3 regions of the Photobacterium sp. DNB23_23_1 genome follow, and region 2 is predicted to be linked to each of the others. Evidence: predicted binding sites of a transcription regulator. Region 2 holds the regulator's gene; each other region holds the start of a gene.

Region 1 (4,759 bases), on a different contig from region 2:
ATGTTACTTCTCCTTAAAAACTGGGGTTGTCCGTAATACTAGATGGAATATGTGTCTTCTGTATTTTGTAATCAGTGTTGTTTGTTATCTGTGCTGTTCACTATCGGTGATCGAAGCGCTTGACCAGATGGTCGCCAGCAGACTGGATGATCTGAACCAGAATGACCAGCATCACGACCGTGATAAGCATGACAGTGCCGTCAAAGCGTTGGTAGCCGTAGCGGATCCCCACATCACCCAAGCCACCGCCGCCGACAGTACCGGCCATTGCCGAGTAGCTGACCAGGGTCACTAGAGTAATGGTCACCGCGTTGAAAATACCTGGCATGGCCTCAGGTAGCAGTACCTTGGTAATGATTTGGCGTGGGGTTGCACCCATCGCCTGCGCAGCTTCCACCAAACCGGTCGGGACTTCTAGCAATGCTCCTTCAACCAGGCGGGCGATGAACGGGATTGCGCCGACAGTCAATGGCACGATTGCCGCGGCGGTGCCGATAGAGCTGCCGACCACGAAGCGGGTGAACGGGATAATCGCGACCAGCAAGATGATAAAGGGAATAGAGCGACCAATATTGGTCACAATACCCAGTACTTTATTGACTGCAGGGTTTGCCAGTAGGCCGTTTGCTTTGGTTAGGTGCAGGGCAACACCAACTGGGATTCCGATCAAAAAGCCAATCAGGCCAGAGGCAAACACCATGATCAGGGTTTGGCCGAGGGCATCAATAAGCAGGTCAACCAAACGCTCGTTCTGGGCCCACCAGGTGGTAATTGAATCAAGCAACATAGCCCAATACCTCTACATTTACTTTGTGATCACGAAGGAAGTTAATGGCTTGCTCTGCCGCTTGTTCGGTACCGAATAACTCGGCTAGCATTAGGCCAAATTTGACGCCGCCGGCGTAGTCCATATCTGAGCTTAAGATGCTGATATCAATATTGAACTCTCGAGCTACCTGAGAAATCAGAGGGGCATCAACAGAGGCACCTGTAAACTCAAGGCGGATCAGCGGGTAGCTGTTTGCAACACGGGTTTCTACCATTCGTGCGCGGTAGTCTTCCGGAATCGAAAGATCCAACGTCGAGCGGATGAAGTCACGTGCTAATTCGGTTTTCGGGTGGGCAAAGATATCACCGACCGGGCCTTTTTCGACCAGCTCACCGTCACCGATGATGGCTACTTCGGAGCAGATACTTTTCACCACATCCATCTCATGGGTGATCAGTAAGATAGTTAGCTCGAGCTTGCGGTTGATTTCCTTTAACAGCGTCAAGATAGATTGGGTTGTTGCTGGGTCAAGTGCGCTGGTGGCTTCGTCACACAGTAGTACCTTAGGATCAGAGGCCAGTGCGCGGGCAATTGCCACACGTTGTTTCTGTCCGCCACTCAAGTTGGACGGGTAGGTGTCGCTCTTGTCGGCCAAACCAACCAGCTCAAGCAGTTCATCGACTTTGGTTTTGATGCCGGCTTTGCTGGTACCTGCCAACTCAAGAGGCAATGCGACATTGTCGAAAACTGTGCGGGAAGACAAAAGGTTGAAGTGCTGGAAGATCATGCCGATCTTGCGGCGAGCTTGGGTCAACTCTTGGTTTGAGAGCTGAGTGAGGTCGATACCATCAACAATGACATGACCACTTGTTGGGCGTTCGAGCAGGTTAACGCAGCGGATCAGGGTGCTTTTACCGGCACCTGAAGAACCAATCACCCCAAAAATGGTGCCTTGCTCAATGGTCAGGTTGATATCACGCAGCGCGTGGATCTCCTTGGCCCCTTGATAGAAGACTTTATTGACTCTGTTTATTTCTATCATCTTATTTCCCAAATCCTATACCGTGTTGATGACGGGCACGCCCATCAATGGCTGCGACCGGTATATTGTTATGTTGTGTATTGCATTTGCATTATTTTATTGATGCTTGAAGCCTGTCTGCCAATTGCATCTATGGCTTTGATGCTATGGGCTAACATAAATGAAGTCAATAGATATTTTTACGTCTGGACGTCTAAATGGCTTTATAGCCATAGTGTCAGTGTGAGTATGATAGATTGTTCTTATTTATACGGTTGAGAGAAACAGGTGAATCCCGTTGCCAGCCGTGCCATAATTTGGGATAACGAATACAGCGAGACAGAGGGCTGACGCTTGGCCAAACCAGCAGTTTTTATTGACCGTGATGGTGTAATTAACATCGATCACGGCTATGTACACACTACCGATGATTTTGAATATGTCGAAGGTGTGTTTGAAGCTTGTAAAAAACTTAAGGCTATGGGGTATATGTTGGTGTTGGTGACAAACCAGTCTGGCATTGCTCGTGGAATGTTTACCGAGGATGATTTCCTGACCCTGACCGAGTGGATGGACTGGAACTTTGTCGACAACGGTGTGGAGTTCGACGGTATTTATTACTGCCCGCACCATCCGACAGAAGGCAAAGGTGATTACCTTCAGGATTGTGAATGTCGCAAACCCAAGCCAGGTATGTTTATCTCTGCCCGTGATTTTCTCAAGATCGATATGGCCAGTTCGGTAATGATCGGTGATAAGGCCGATGACATGAAAGCCGCCGAAGCGGCCGAAGTTGGCACCAAAATCGTGGTGCGAACGGGCAAGCCGGTAACCGCTGAGGGTGAGCAGTTGGCCGATGCTGTGCTAGACAGTGTTGCCGATGTGCCTGCTTGGCTGGCTGCTCAATAAAAGGCTTCATTTATATTGTTGTATCAAGGCTGCATTCGCAGCCTTTTTTGATCTTTTTCTTCTAAATCTCTTCATCTTATCGGTTGTTATTATAAAGTTTAAAGAATCGAGTTTGTAATTTGGCTGTTTTTTATTGCAATTAACCTTGCCATTGTTACGAGCATAGTGCCTGTTTGACATGGAGTCGTTAAAACATGCTGTCATATTTCTTGCGTCGATTGGCATTGGTTGTCCCGACGTTTTTAGGGATCACGATCCTTATCTTTGCCATTACCCGTTTCGTGCCCGGCGGGCCTGTCGAACGGATGCTGGCCAATATGCAGGCACAAGGAGATGGCGCCGCCGCGATGACGTCGGCTGGTGGTAACTCTGCACTGTCTGAAGATCAGATTGCCGAGCTGAACGCCTTTTATGGCTTGGATAAACCCGTTGTGGAAGCCTATACCGAATGGCTGGGCAAGTTGATGGTGTTGGACTTCGGTGAATCGACCCGCTATTACGAGCCGGTCTCCGATATGATTGCCGAGCGATTACCGGTATCACTGTTCTATGGTGGCATGACGTTTTTCATCAGTTATTTCATCTCGATCCCCCTCGGTTACTACAAGGCGCTCAAGCACGGTTCGGTATTTGATTCCGGCTCGTCGATTTTGATTTTTGTTGGCTACGCCTTACCCGGTTATGTGGTGGGTGTCCTGCTCATTACCTTATTTAGTTACCACCTCGAATGGTTCCCGATGGGGGGATTCGCGGGTGATGATTACGATGATTACGAAACCTTTGTTGAGCGGGCCAGGGATGTGATGTGGCATGCGGTGCTGCCGCTGATCTGTTATCTGATCGGTGACTTTGCCACCTTGACCATGACCATGAAAAATAACCTGATGGAGAACCTGTCATCCGACTATATCCGTACCGCAATTGCCAAGGGACTGCCGTTTAAAACGGCAGTACGCAAACATGCCCTGCGCAACAGTTTGATCCCGATTGCCAGCCATTTCGGTAATTCGTTGTTATTTTTCATGACCGGCTCTTTCCTGATTGAGGTTATTTTCAATATTGATGGAATAGGCTTGCTTGGCTACGAGTCAATTATCGAGCGGGATTACCCGGTCGTGATGGGAATTGTGTCTATCAATGCCGGCATGTTGTTGATGGGCAATATTATCTCCGATATCTGTGTTGCCTTGGTTGATCCTCGAGTGAAGTTTGGAGCTTGATCATGTTTAACTTAAACCCTCTGACACTGAGAAAGATCAATCGCTTCAAAGAAATTAAGCGTGGCTACTGGTCTTTCTTGCTGCTTTCATGCTTGTTGGTGTTGTCGTTGTTTGCCGAACTGTTGATCAACAGCAAGGCGTTGGTGATCAAATACAATGGTGAATATAGCTTTCCCGTGCTGTCCGATGTTCGTCTCGGTACTGAATTTGGCCAGTCTTCATCTAGTGAGGCGGATTACCGCGCGCTTCAGAGGCTCTTTGCTGAGCAGGGCGGGGATAATTTTGTAGTGATGCCACTGGTGCCTTGGAACCCCTATGAGCAGGACTTTTCCGGTGATTTTCCGCCCACCGCTCCGAGCGTTGCCGGTCAGCATTATTTGGGAACGGATGTCATTGGTCGGGATATTCTCGCTCGTTTAGTCTACGGTTTTCGAACAGCGATGGGGTTTGCTTTGATCACTATGGCGATCTCTTATGCCATTGGTACCGCGGTAGGATGTGCAATGGGCTTTTTCGGCGGTAAATTCGACCTGTTTGTCCAGCGCTTGATAGAGGTATGGTCAATGGTACCTTTCCTCTATGTCATTATGATTTTGGTATCGATAACCCAACCGACCTTTACGTTATTTGTCGGGATCAACGTGCTGTTTGGCTGGATGGGGATGACCTGGTACATGCGTACCATGACTTACAAGGAGTCTGCCCGGGAATATGTGATGGCCGCTAAGGCGTTGGGTGCATCAACCGTCCGTATTATCTTCCACCACATCTTACCTAACACTATGGTCATGATTGTCACGCTGGCGCCGTTTACCATCGCCGCCAATATCACCGCGCTGA
Region 2 (4,759 bases):
CCTGGGCAGCGCCTGCTCGGCGTGACAGAATAAGGTGGTGGTATTTGCCACTTTTGGCGTTGTGCAGCGTTTCCAGTGCCGGGGTTGCGGAGCCGAGCACGATCGGAATATTGGCCTGGCTGGCACGCATCACGGCCAGATCACGGGCATGGTAACGCAGGCTGTCCTGCTGCTTATAGGAAGCGTCATGCTCCTCGTCGACAATGATAATGCCGAGGTTGGCAAACGGGGTGAACAGGGCCGATCGGGTGCCGATGATGATCCCGGCTTGGTTATCACGCCCGGCAAGCCAGGCTGACAGCCGTTCGGTGTCGTTAAGCCCGGAGTGGATCGTCTCCAGCGGCACATTGAAGCGGCGGCGGAAGCGGTTGATAGTTTGTGGAGTCAGGCCAATTTCCGGCACCAGGATCAACGCTTGCTTGCCGGCCGCTAGCACGGGCTCAAGCAGGTTGAGGTAAACCTCGGTCTTGCCCGAGCCAGTAACACCTTCTAGCAGGTAGCAGCCAAATTCCGGATTGGCGTTGACACTGGCAATCGCCAAGGCTTGCTCCTCGTTGAGACGGGGTTTCTCCTCGGTAACCGCGAACTGCGATTGCCAGTGACGCATTGCTGGTGCTTGCTCGAGCGCTTCAATCCACCCTTTTTCGGTCAAGGCTTTCAACGTGGCATTGCTGACCTCTTCGGCAAGCAGGGCTTCATGGCTCAAAGCCCCCTGACGCAGCATCGTCAAGGCCTGGACTTGGCGCGGTGCCCGCTTGAGGGCCGTCAATGGTTGGTTGTGCCCCGCGTCAGTCAACTGCCACATTTTTAGTGTCGATGGTGATGCCTCACGGCCTTTTCGCAAATAGGTTGGCATCGCATTAGCCAGCGTATCGCCAAGCGGATATTGGTAATATTGGCTGGCCCAGTTCAATAGCTTGAACAGGCTCGGCTCCCACAGTGGCGAGTGGTCAAGTACGCTGTAGATCGGCTTGAGCTGGTTAAGAGGGAAATCAGACTTGTCTGTAAGGGTCATCACGATCCCAACTAACTGCTGGCGCCCAAACGGCACTTTGACCCGCCCACCGATAGCAGGCTGCTGGCCGGGCTTGACCAGGTAATCAAATTGCTTGTCCAGGGGAACAGGAAGGGCCACTCGGGCAATATTGGGCGTCATATATAACCGCTAAATCCGCATGTACTAAGATAGAGAAGTGTACCTTGCCCAGCCTCGGGCAGCAAAGCGGCGAAAAAAGGCGCATATTGGTTGATCTGAACTGTTTGATTGATTACTATACGCCGCCTAATTTGGCGTATTGGCAGTTCAGCCGTTACGTATATTTATTAACGCGTGTGGTGCCCGGCTTTGGATCGGGAGAGCGACACGGCCTTACTTTTGAGGTTATCCCATGAAACAAGGTATTCACCCAGAGTACACTGCAGTAAACGCTCGTTGTTCTTGCGGCAACACTTTCGTATTTAACTCTACTATGGGTAAAGACATCAACCTAGATGTATGCGACAAGTGTCACCCTTTCTACACTGGTAAGCAGCGTCAGGTTAGCTCTGGTGGCCGTATCGACAAATTCAACAAGCGTTTCGGTGCGCTTTCTAGCAAGTAATTGCCAGATGAATGTCGAAAAAGGGGATGCGCAAGCATCCCTTTTTTTTATGTCCATTTTTTCTACCGTAGTTTTGCCAGCCCTATTCCCTATTAGCATCTTGTTGCCTTCAAAGTTGGCAATTCCATCTTCTAGCCATCGCCTAATACGCTATATTCCCCACCCACCTCGGCGACTCACTCTGGGAATCATTGGATCGACCAGATGTTCGGTGCTAGGATTTTGTGCTGCCATAGAATATGATCTATGTCCAAAATCTAAAATAAAGTCACCCAAGTCAGGATTTCGAACACTATGTCTGAAGATTTTCGCCAACAGGCCCTTCACTACCATGCTTACCCTGTACCAGGAAAAATTGCCGTTGAGCTCACCAAGCCGGCCAATACCGTCGAAGACCTGGCGCTAGCCTACAGCCCGGGTGTGGCTGAGCCAGTGCGTGAAATTGCGCAAAACGCAGAGAATGTCTACAAGTACACCGGTAAAGGCAACATGGTCGCGGTGATCACCAATGGTACCGCTATCCTTGGCTTGGGTAACTTAGGCCCATTGGCGTCAAAACCTGTTATGGAAGGTAAAGCACTGCTGTTCAAACGCTTTGCAGGCCTGGACTCGATAGACATCGAAGTGAAGCACCGTACTATCGATGAGTTTGTCGACACGGTGGCGAACATTGCCGATACGTTTGGTGGGATCAACCTAGAAGATATCAAGGCACCTGACTGTTTCGAAATCGAAAAGCGCCTGATTGAGCGTTGCCATGTACCTGTATTCCATGACGATCAGCACGGTACGGCGATTGTCACTGCAGCGGGTATGCTCAATGCACTAGAGCTGCAAGACAAGAAAATCAATGAAGCAGTGATTGTCTGTTTGGGGGCTGGTGCTGCGGCCGTAGCGTGTATGGAGTTGCTGATCAAGTGCGGCGCCCAGCGAGAGAAAATCTACATGCTTGACCGCAAGGGGGTGATCCACACCCGCCGTGATGATATTAACGAATACAAGCAGCTGTTTGCCAACAATACTGACAAGCGTACGCTAGAAGATGTGATTGAAGGTGCGGATATTTTTGTCGGCGTATCGGGCCCCGATCTGTTGGCGCCGGAATCACTGAAACTAATGGCCGACAAGCCAGTGGTATTTGCGTGTTCTAATCCCGACCCAGAAATCAAGCCTGAGCTGGCTCATGCCGTTCGTGATGATTTGATCATGGGTACTGGCCGTTCGGACTACCCAAACCAGGTAAACAATGTTATCTGTTTCCCGTTCATCTTCCGCGGGGCATTGGATGTTCGCGCGAGCGAAATCAATGACGAGATGAAGCTCGCTGCCGTTGATGCTATTCGCTCACTGGCAAAAGAGCCTGTACCGGCAGAAGTGGTTGCGGCGGCAGGTGCCGACAAGCTTGAATTTGGTACCGAATACATTATCCCTAAACCGATGGATCCACGCCTGTTGCCACGTGTTGCCAAGGCTGTAGCCCAAGCGGCGGTAGACTCGGGCGTTGCGCGAATCGATATGCCTGTTGGCTATATGGAAGTGAAGTAAATCCTCCAGGCTGTAGCGCATACAAAAAAACCAGCCATGTGGCTGGTTTTTTTATCGTCATAAAATGCTGGCATTATGCGTAGCAGTTTACTTGGATTCTTATTCGTTGATATCTTCGTATGTGATGCCCATTTCTTCCATTAGCGCTTTAGCTTCAGCGGGAAGGTCGTCCGGTCGGTCTTTACGGATATCATCGTCAGTTGGGAGTGGCTGGCCGGTATAGGCATGCAGGAAGGCCTCACACAGTAGTTCACTGTTGGTGGCATGGCGCAAGTTGTTGACTTGGCGACGAGTTCGTTCATCTGTCAGGATTTTCAGGACCTTCAATGGAATCGAAACTGTAATTTTTTTGACTTGCTCGTTTTTCTTACCATGTTCCGCGTAAGGGCTGATGTATTCGCCATTCCACTCTGCCATTTGTTACCTTCTCAGCGATATAAAAGTGATGAAATATAGTATGCCTGAATTTTAGCGGGATTTACTGCCATAAGCAAAGACATATAGACGTCTAGAAGTGTTGACGTCTTCACTAATTGTCGCTATGTTGTTGCATAAAAGTTATTCGGCAGGGCCGCCCTGACAAGGAAAGTAATAATGAGTGACAAGAAGCTAGCCACCGTCGCTGTTCGCACCGGCATCGAATCCGATACCCAGTATAATGCTGTGGTTCCCCCTCTCTATTTAACCTCGACCTATAGCTTCTCGCAACTAGGAGAGGTGCCGCAATATGATTATTCCCGTTCTGGCAACCCTACCCGCAATACGCTGGCCGATGCGCTGGCAGAGCTTGAGGGGGGCGCGGGCGCGGTCGTGACCAACTGTGGTACGGCGGCGATCAACTTGCTTGCCTCAGCATTGATTGGGCCGGAAGATTTGATCATAGCGCCGCATGATTGTTATGGCGGCACCTATCGCTTGTTCAATACCCGTGCGGCAAAGGGCGACTTTAAGGTTCGTTTTATTGACCAAACTGATCCGACTGCGGTCGCCCAAGCGTTGGCACTGCAGCCCAAGTTGATCTGGGTGGAAACCCCGTCAAACCCATTGTTACGTATTGTGGATGTGGCGGAGCTCTGTGCTGCAGCGAAACAAGCTGGGGCATTGGTGGCTGTCGACAATACTTTCCTGTCTCCGATCCTTCAGCAGCCTATTGCGTTGGGGGCCGATTTTGTTGTTCATTCAACCACCAAATATATTAACGGCCATTCGGATGTGGTCGGTGGCGTGTTGATTTCCAAGACTGAAGAGCATGCCGAAGAGATCGCTTGGTGGGCAAATTGTATCGGGGCGACTGGGGCGCCGTTCGATGCCTATATGACATTGCGGGGGTTGCGGACCCTGGCACCAAGAATGCGGATGCATGAAGAAAATAGCCGTCAGATCTTGGCATACCTGCAGCAACAGCCGCTGGTTGGCAATATTTACCACCCGAGCCAGCCTGAGCACCCGGGCCATGACATTGCGCTCAAGCAGCAAAAAGGGTTTGGGGCGATGCTGAGTTTCGAAATTGCCGGTGATATGGCGCAGCTGGAAGTGTTTGTAAAAACGCTCAACAGTTTCTCATTGGCTGAGTCACTAGGCGGAACGGAGAGCTTGATTTGTCACCCGGCGAG
Region 3 (4,759 bases), on a different contig from region 2:
TAACCGTTACTTCGGTCAAGCTGAGCTTAACGAAGGTAAACTACGTATTGAAAAAATGGGGATGACCATGATGGCATGTCCAGAGCCAGCGATGGAACTTGAGCGCGTAATGAGTGCGACCCTAATGGATTGGAGTTCTGCCACTGTAGCAGGCAATCAGCTTACTCTAGCTGGTACTGAGCATACTCTGACTTTCACTCGTACAAAAGCTGAATAAGCACGCTTATTTAACAAAATACTCCTGCTTTTTGCGGGAGTATTTTGATCCCCCCGGAAGCTTGGATATATCAATATCATTAATTCACAAAACTTTCATATTCTGTCAGATATGTTGTATCTAACCCATATTTCCCCCTTCATGGTTGTGATCAATCCGACACTTTTCAGTTTTTTTTCAATCGGTTAGTTCTGTTTTATACTAAGCCTTGAAAAACGATAATATGTTAACTATCAGCACTTATTGATAGGTTTTTAATTTAAAGTTTTGAAAATCATACCATTCGCGTTTTTTTATCATCTAAGCTTACTATGTCCAAGTCACTTGGGCACATACAACTCGGTAAACATTTCACTTTTGCTAAGGTAGGCTGCCATGAAAAATATCGCATTAATTATTGTTGGGCTATTTGTTGCCAATTCGGCTGTCGCTTACGAGCTCCAAGGCCGCAATGACAACAGTGAAGTCTCGCCACAGAAAGTAATATATCAACCATCCAATTTTGTCCCAACGAGTAATGAACTACAGGGGCAAAACGATAGAACGCATTTCCCTAAGCTAAAAACCAAATATACTACGTCAGAATACAAGCCTAGCTTCGACGATATCAAAGGGCGCTCTTAAATAAATCAAAGCCCCCGGGTTCAGTAACTCCGAGGGCTTTGGCTAGTAACAGCGATTGCTCACGACACCGCTTTTGACCGGTACTGCTCTCGCAACACTTTTGCAGCGTCGACCATGTTCGATAGTGCTGCTTCAGTTTCTTCCCAGCTTCGCGTTTTTAACCCACAATCAGGATTGATCCATAACCTCTCTGCAGGAATTTGTGCTTCCGCCTTTTCGATCAATTCAATGACTTGCTCAATCGTTGGAATGTTCGGTGAGTGGATATCATATACACCTGGGCCGATCTCATTCGGATAGTCAAATTCTTCAAACGCTTTGAGCAACTCCATATCAGAACGAGATGTCTCAATGGTGATCACATCAGCATCCAATGCGGCCACAGATTCAATCATATCGTTGAACTCGCTATAACACATATGGGTGTGGATCTGCGTTTGTGGCTCAGCACTGGCCGCGGATATCTTGAACGCTTTCACTGCCCAAGCCAAATACGCTTGCCATTGGCTGGCTTTGATCGGCATCCCTTCTCTAATAGCAGGTTCATCGATCTGAATGATCTTAACCCCTATATCTTGCAGATCCGCCACTTCATCCCGCAATGCCAATGCTATTTGATTGGCTATCGCTTCGCGGCTAAGATCCTCACGCGGGAACGTCCACCCCAAAATAGTCACAGGTCCAGTAAGCATCCCCTTTACTGGCTTGTCCGTTAACGACTGGGCATATTGCGCCCACGAAACCGTCATTGGTACCGAGCGATAAATATCTGAGACAATAACGGCAGGTTTCACACAGCGTGAGCCATAACTTTGTACCCAACCAAAACGGGTCGCGGCAAAGCCTTCAAGCAATTCTGCAAAATACTCCACCATGTCATTACGCTCAGCTTCGCCATGCACCAATACGTCAAGATCTAACTTGTTTTGACGCCCAATCGCATCACGAATGTGGCCCTTCATTGCTGCATTATAGTCTCGTTCATTGAGGCGGCCTGCTTTGAAATCTCGTCGCTGGGTACGGATTTCATTGGTTTGCGGGAATGAACCTATGGTTGTTGTCGGCAGCAAAGGTAACCCCAAAGATTGGCGTTGCTGACGGGCTCGCTCTTCATAAGGCTGCTTTCGCTCGGCCAATGCATCAGTGATTGCTGCACTGCGTTGACGCACCCGTTCGTTGTTCACTAACGAGCTCGTTGCGCGGGCTTTGATCGGTGCACTGTAGTGAGCACACTCTTCAATCGCGATTTCGTTACCATCAATGGCTTGCGCCAACAACGTCAGTTCACGGCACTTTTGCTTGGCGAAAGCCAACCATTGCCGCACTTCTGGAGCCAAATCTGTTTCTGAGTCCAAATCCATAGGGCTGTGAAGAAGCGAACAAGAGGAGGCCAACCATAAACGCCCCCCTAATTTCTTTTTGACCGGGTTAAGACGTTCCAACAGAGCGCTTAGATCAGCACGCCATACATTGCGACCGTTGACAACACCTGCTGATAATACCCAATGCTCAGGCAAGCGCTCTACCACTTCATCCAACTGTTCAGGCGCCGCTGAAACATCCACATGTAAGCCATCGATTTTAAGCTTAGTAATAACATCCAGTTGATGAGTAACATTGTCAAAGTACGTCGTTAATAACAGCTTTGGTGCACCATGCAGCACTTGATAAGCGATCTTGAATGCCTCAGCCCACTCTTTAGGTAACTCTAATGCCAATGACGGTTCATCAATTTGTACCCACTCTACGCCTAAATTCGCTAACTTATTGAGGATCTGCTGGTAAGCTGCCAACAGTCTTGGTAATAAGGAGAGCCTGTCGAAATCGGCTTCTTTTTCCTTACCAAGCCATAGGTAAGTAATGGGCCCCAATAACACCGGTTTCACTTTGTGACCCGCTTTTTTTGCTTCGGAAATTTCTTCAAACAACTGCGGCCAGCTCACCGTAAATTCATCATCGGCGCTAAATTCCGGCACAATATAGTGATAGTTGGTGTTGAACCACTTGGTCATATCGGATGCTGCACACGCACAACCTGTTGGTGCTTTCCCCCTGGCCACACGAAACAAAGTATCGAGCTCTGGAAAACCGCTGCGGTGACGCTTGGGTAAATGACCCAGCAGCATACTGGTGCCCAAGACATGATCGTACCAAGCAAAATCACCAACAGTGACGACATCCAATCCCGCTCCAGATTGCTCCCCCCAATGGCGGTGGCGCAGCAAGCTTCCCACTTCCTTCAGTTCAGATTGCGAAATTTCACCTCGCCAGTATTTTTCTTGGGCAAACTTCAGCTCACGCTGGCTGCCAATACGCGGGTAGCCCAAAATATGTGTTGTTGTTTTTACTGTCATTGTTGTTCCGTCCCTGCATTCTTTGTCATTGTTGTCATCACAATGACCTAGCCGCTGAGCATGAGCAATTTCTTATCACTAATGCTTATCTTGAATAAAATTCATATGACAAGTTATGCTTAAGCCCTTATTTAGACGTCTAGATGTTTACACTGCCGTGTTTTACAGATACAGTTAACTCCGCGAGTTAAGGAATGCATCGCCACGATAGGTAGAGGAAAAGATTTGATTGAGATTAAGCACTTAAAAACGCTAACGGTATTACGAGATACCGGTTCACTGACAGCCACAGCCAATACGTTGTGCCTAACGCAATCAGCCCTGTCTCACCAACTGAAAGATTTGGAGCAACGGTTGGGCAGCCAGCTTTTCCTGCGTAAAACCCGCCCGGTAAAATTCACTGCAGAGGGTGATATATTACTACGGCTAGCTGATGACCTCTTCCCTCGCCTAGCCCAGGCTGAGCATGAACTTGCCAGCCTCAAAGAGGATACCAATGGCCGACTCCATATGGCTATCGAGTGTCACTCATGCTTCCAATGGCTAATGCCAGCATTGAAGGAATACCAACATCACTGGCCGAATGTGACATTAGACTTTTCATCCGGCTTTGGCTTCGAGCCTATACCTGCGCTCGGTGCCGGTGAACTGGATCTCGTCATTACTTCGGACATCCAAGCCCGCAGTGACGTTCATTTCGAGCCACTGTTTGATTTTGAAATGCGCTTGATTGTTGCCCCGCAATCTCCACTGGCATCAAAAGACATCATCTCTCCAGAAGATTTGGCCCATGAAACCATGCTCAGCTACCCCGTTCAACGAAACAGGCTGGATGTCGTGAAGCATTTCATGCAACCTGCTGGTATAGAGCCTGCCAACTGGAAGCAAGCAGACAATACTCTCATGCTGATCCAGATGGTGTCAGCGGGCTTAGGTGTTGCAGCACTGCCTAACTGGGCGGTATTTGACTTTGCTCGACAAGGGCTTATTGTCAGCAAACCATTAGGTGATGGCCTGTGGCGACGTTTATTTGCCGCAATAAGGGCTCAAGAGCGTGAAAGGCATTATTTATCAGCATTTTTTGCCACAGCGAAACAACAATGCCAAACGCACTTAGAAGGTATAAAGGCTGCATAAAAGGCATTTCAGCCAAAAATGCAGCCGGTGTGATATTCAGAAGGGATTATTATTACTTAAATTGATTATTGATAGGATCGTAGTGATAACCTAACGATTCCATTTTTTGGTTCAGCTCATTGAAGTCGAGCTCATAACGGCTGACCAACTCTTCAACCGTTGAACACTCAAGGCGTAATCGCTCATTCACGATACCGAGAACGATGTTGCCATCCATGTTCAAAAGATTATTAATCTCCATACTGTCTACCCCTCGGTAAGTATTCACTCATGAGTAAGCATAGACAGAATGAGGCGGAAAGAAAAAGCGCCGCCTCACATTTCGATGATCGTATCGCTGCAGTACTACTGAATTTGGTGTTATATCAATGCCACCTGCATGTTAGCCGACAACACTAAAATCCCCGCCGCAATCACCAACTGCCAA

Evidence for each region. The regulator MetJ, encoded in region 2, represses methionine synthesis genes. The targets are predictions, from matches to a motif close to TTAGACNTNTANANGTCTAA.
Region 1: a site for MetJ is predicted at 1,989-2,008, ahead of metN (methionine ABC transporter ATP-binding protein MetN). Genes of this name have one in related genera too.
Region 3: a site for MetJ is predicted at 3,327-3,346, ahead of metE (5-methyltetrahydropteroyltriglutamate--homocysteine S-methyltransferase). Genes of this name have one in related genera too.

The regions. Positions count from the first base shown of each region.
Region 1 is NZ_JBNNXT010000021.1:4,380-9,138, reverse strand. Features, by position in the region: gene ACVA53_RS14245 (MetQ/NlpA family lipoprotein) at 1-2, opposite strand, end outside; gene ACVA53_RS14240 (methionine ABC transporter permease) at 101-787, opposite strand; gene metN (methionine ABC transporter ATP-binding protein MetN) at 777-1,811, opposite strand; gene gmhB (D-glycero-beta-D-manno-heptose 1,7-bisphosphate 7-phosphatase) at 2,145-2,699, shown strand; gene ACVA53_RS14225 (ABC transporter permease subunit) at 2,894-3,919, shown strand; gene ACVA53_RS14220 (ABC transporter permease) at 3,922-4,759, shown strand, end outside.
Region 2 is NZ_JBNNXT010000003.1:149,414-154,172, forward strand. Features, by position in the region: gene priA (primosomal protein N') at 1-1,156, opposite strand, end outside; gene rpmE (50S ribosomal protein L31) at 1,389-1,601, shown strand; gene ACVA53_RS03640 (malic enzyme-like NAD(P)-binding protein) at 1,896-3,146, shown strand; gene metJ (met regulon transcriptional regulator MetJ) at 3,246-3,563, opposite strand; gene ACVA53_RS03650 (O-succinylhomoserine (thiol)-lyase) at 3,741-4,759, shown strand, end outside.
Region 3 is NZ_JBNNXT010000012.1:95,859-100,617, forward strand. Features, by position in the region: gene ACVA53_RS10115 (META domain-containing protein) at 1-217, shown strand, start outside; gene ACVA53_RS10120 (hypothetical protein) at 593-841, shown strand; gene metE (5-methyltetrahydropteroyltriglutamate--homocysteine S-methyltransferase) at 901-3,195, opposite strand; gene metR (HTH-type transcriptional regulator MetR) at 3,421-4,332, shown strand; gene ACVA53_RS10135 (DUF4250 domain-containing protein) at 4,385-4,573, opposite strand; gene ACVA53_RS10140 (hypothetical protein) at 4,693-4,759, opposite strand, start outside.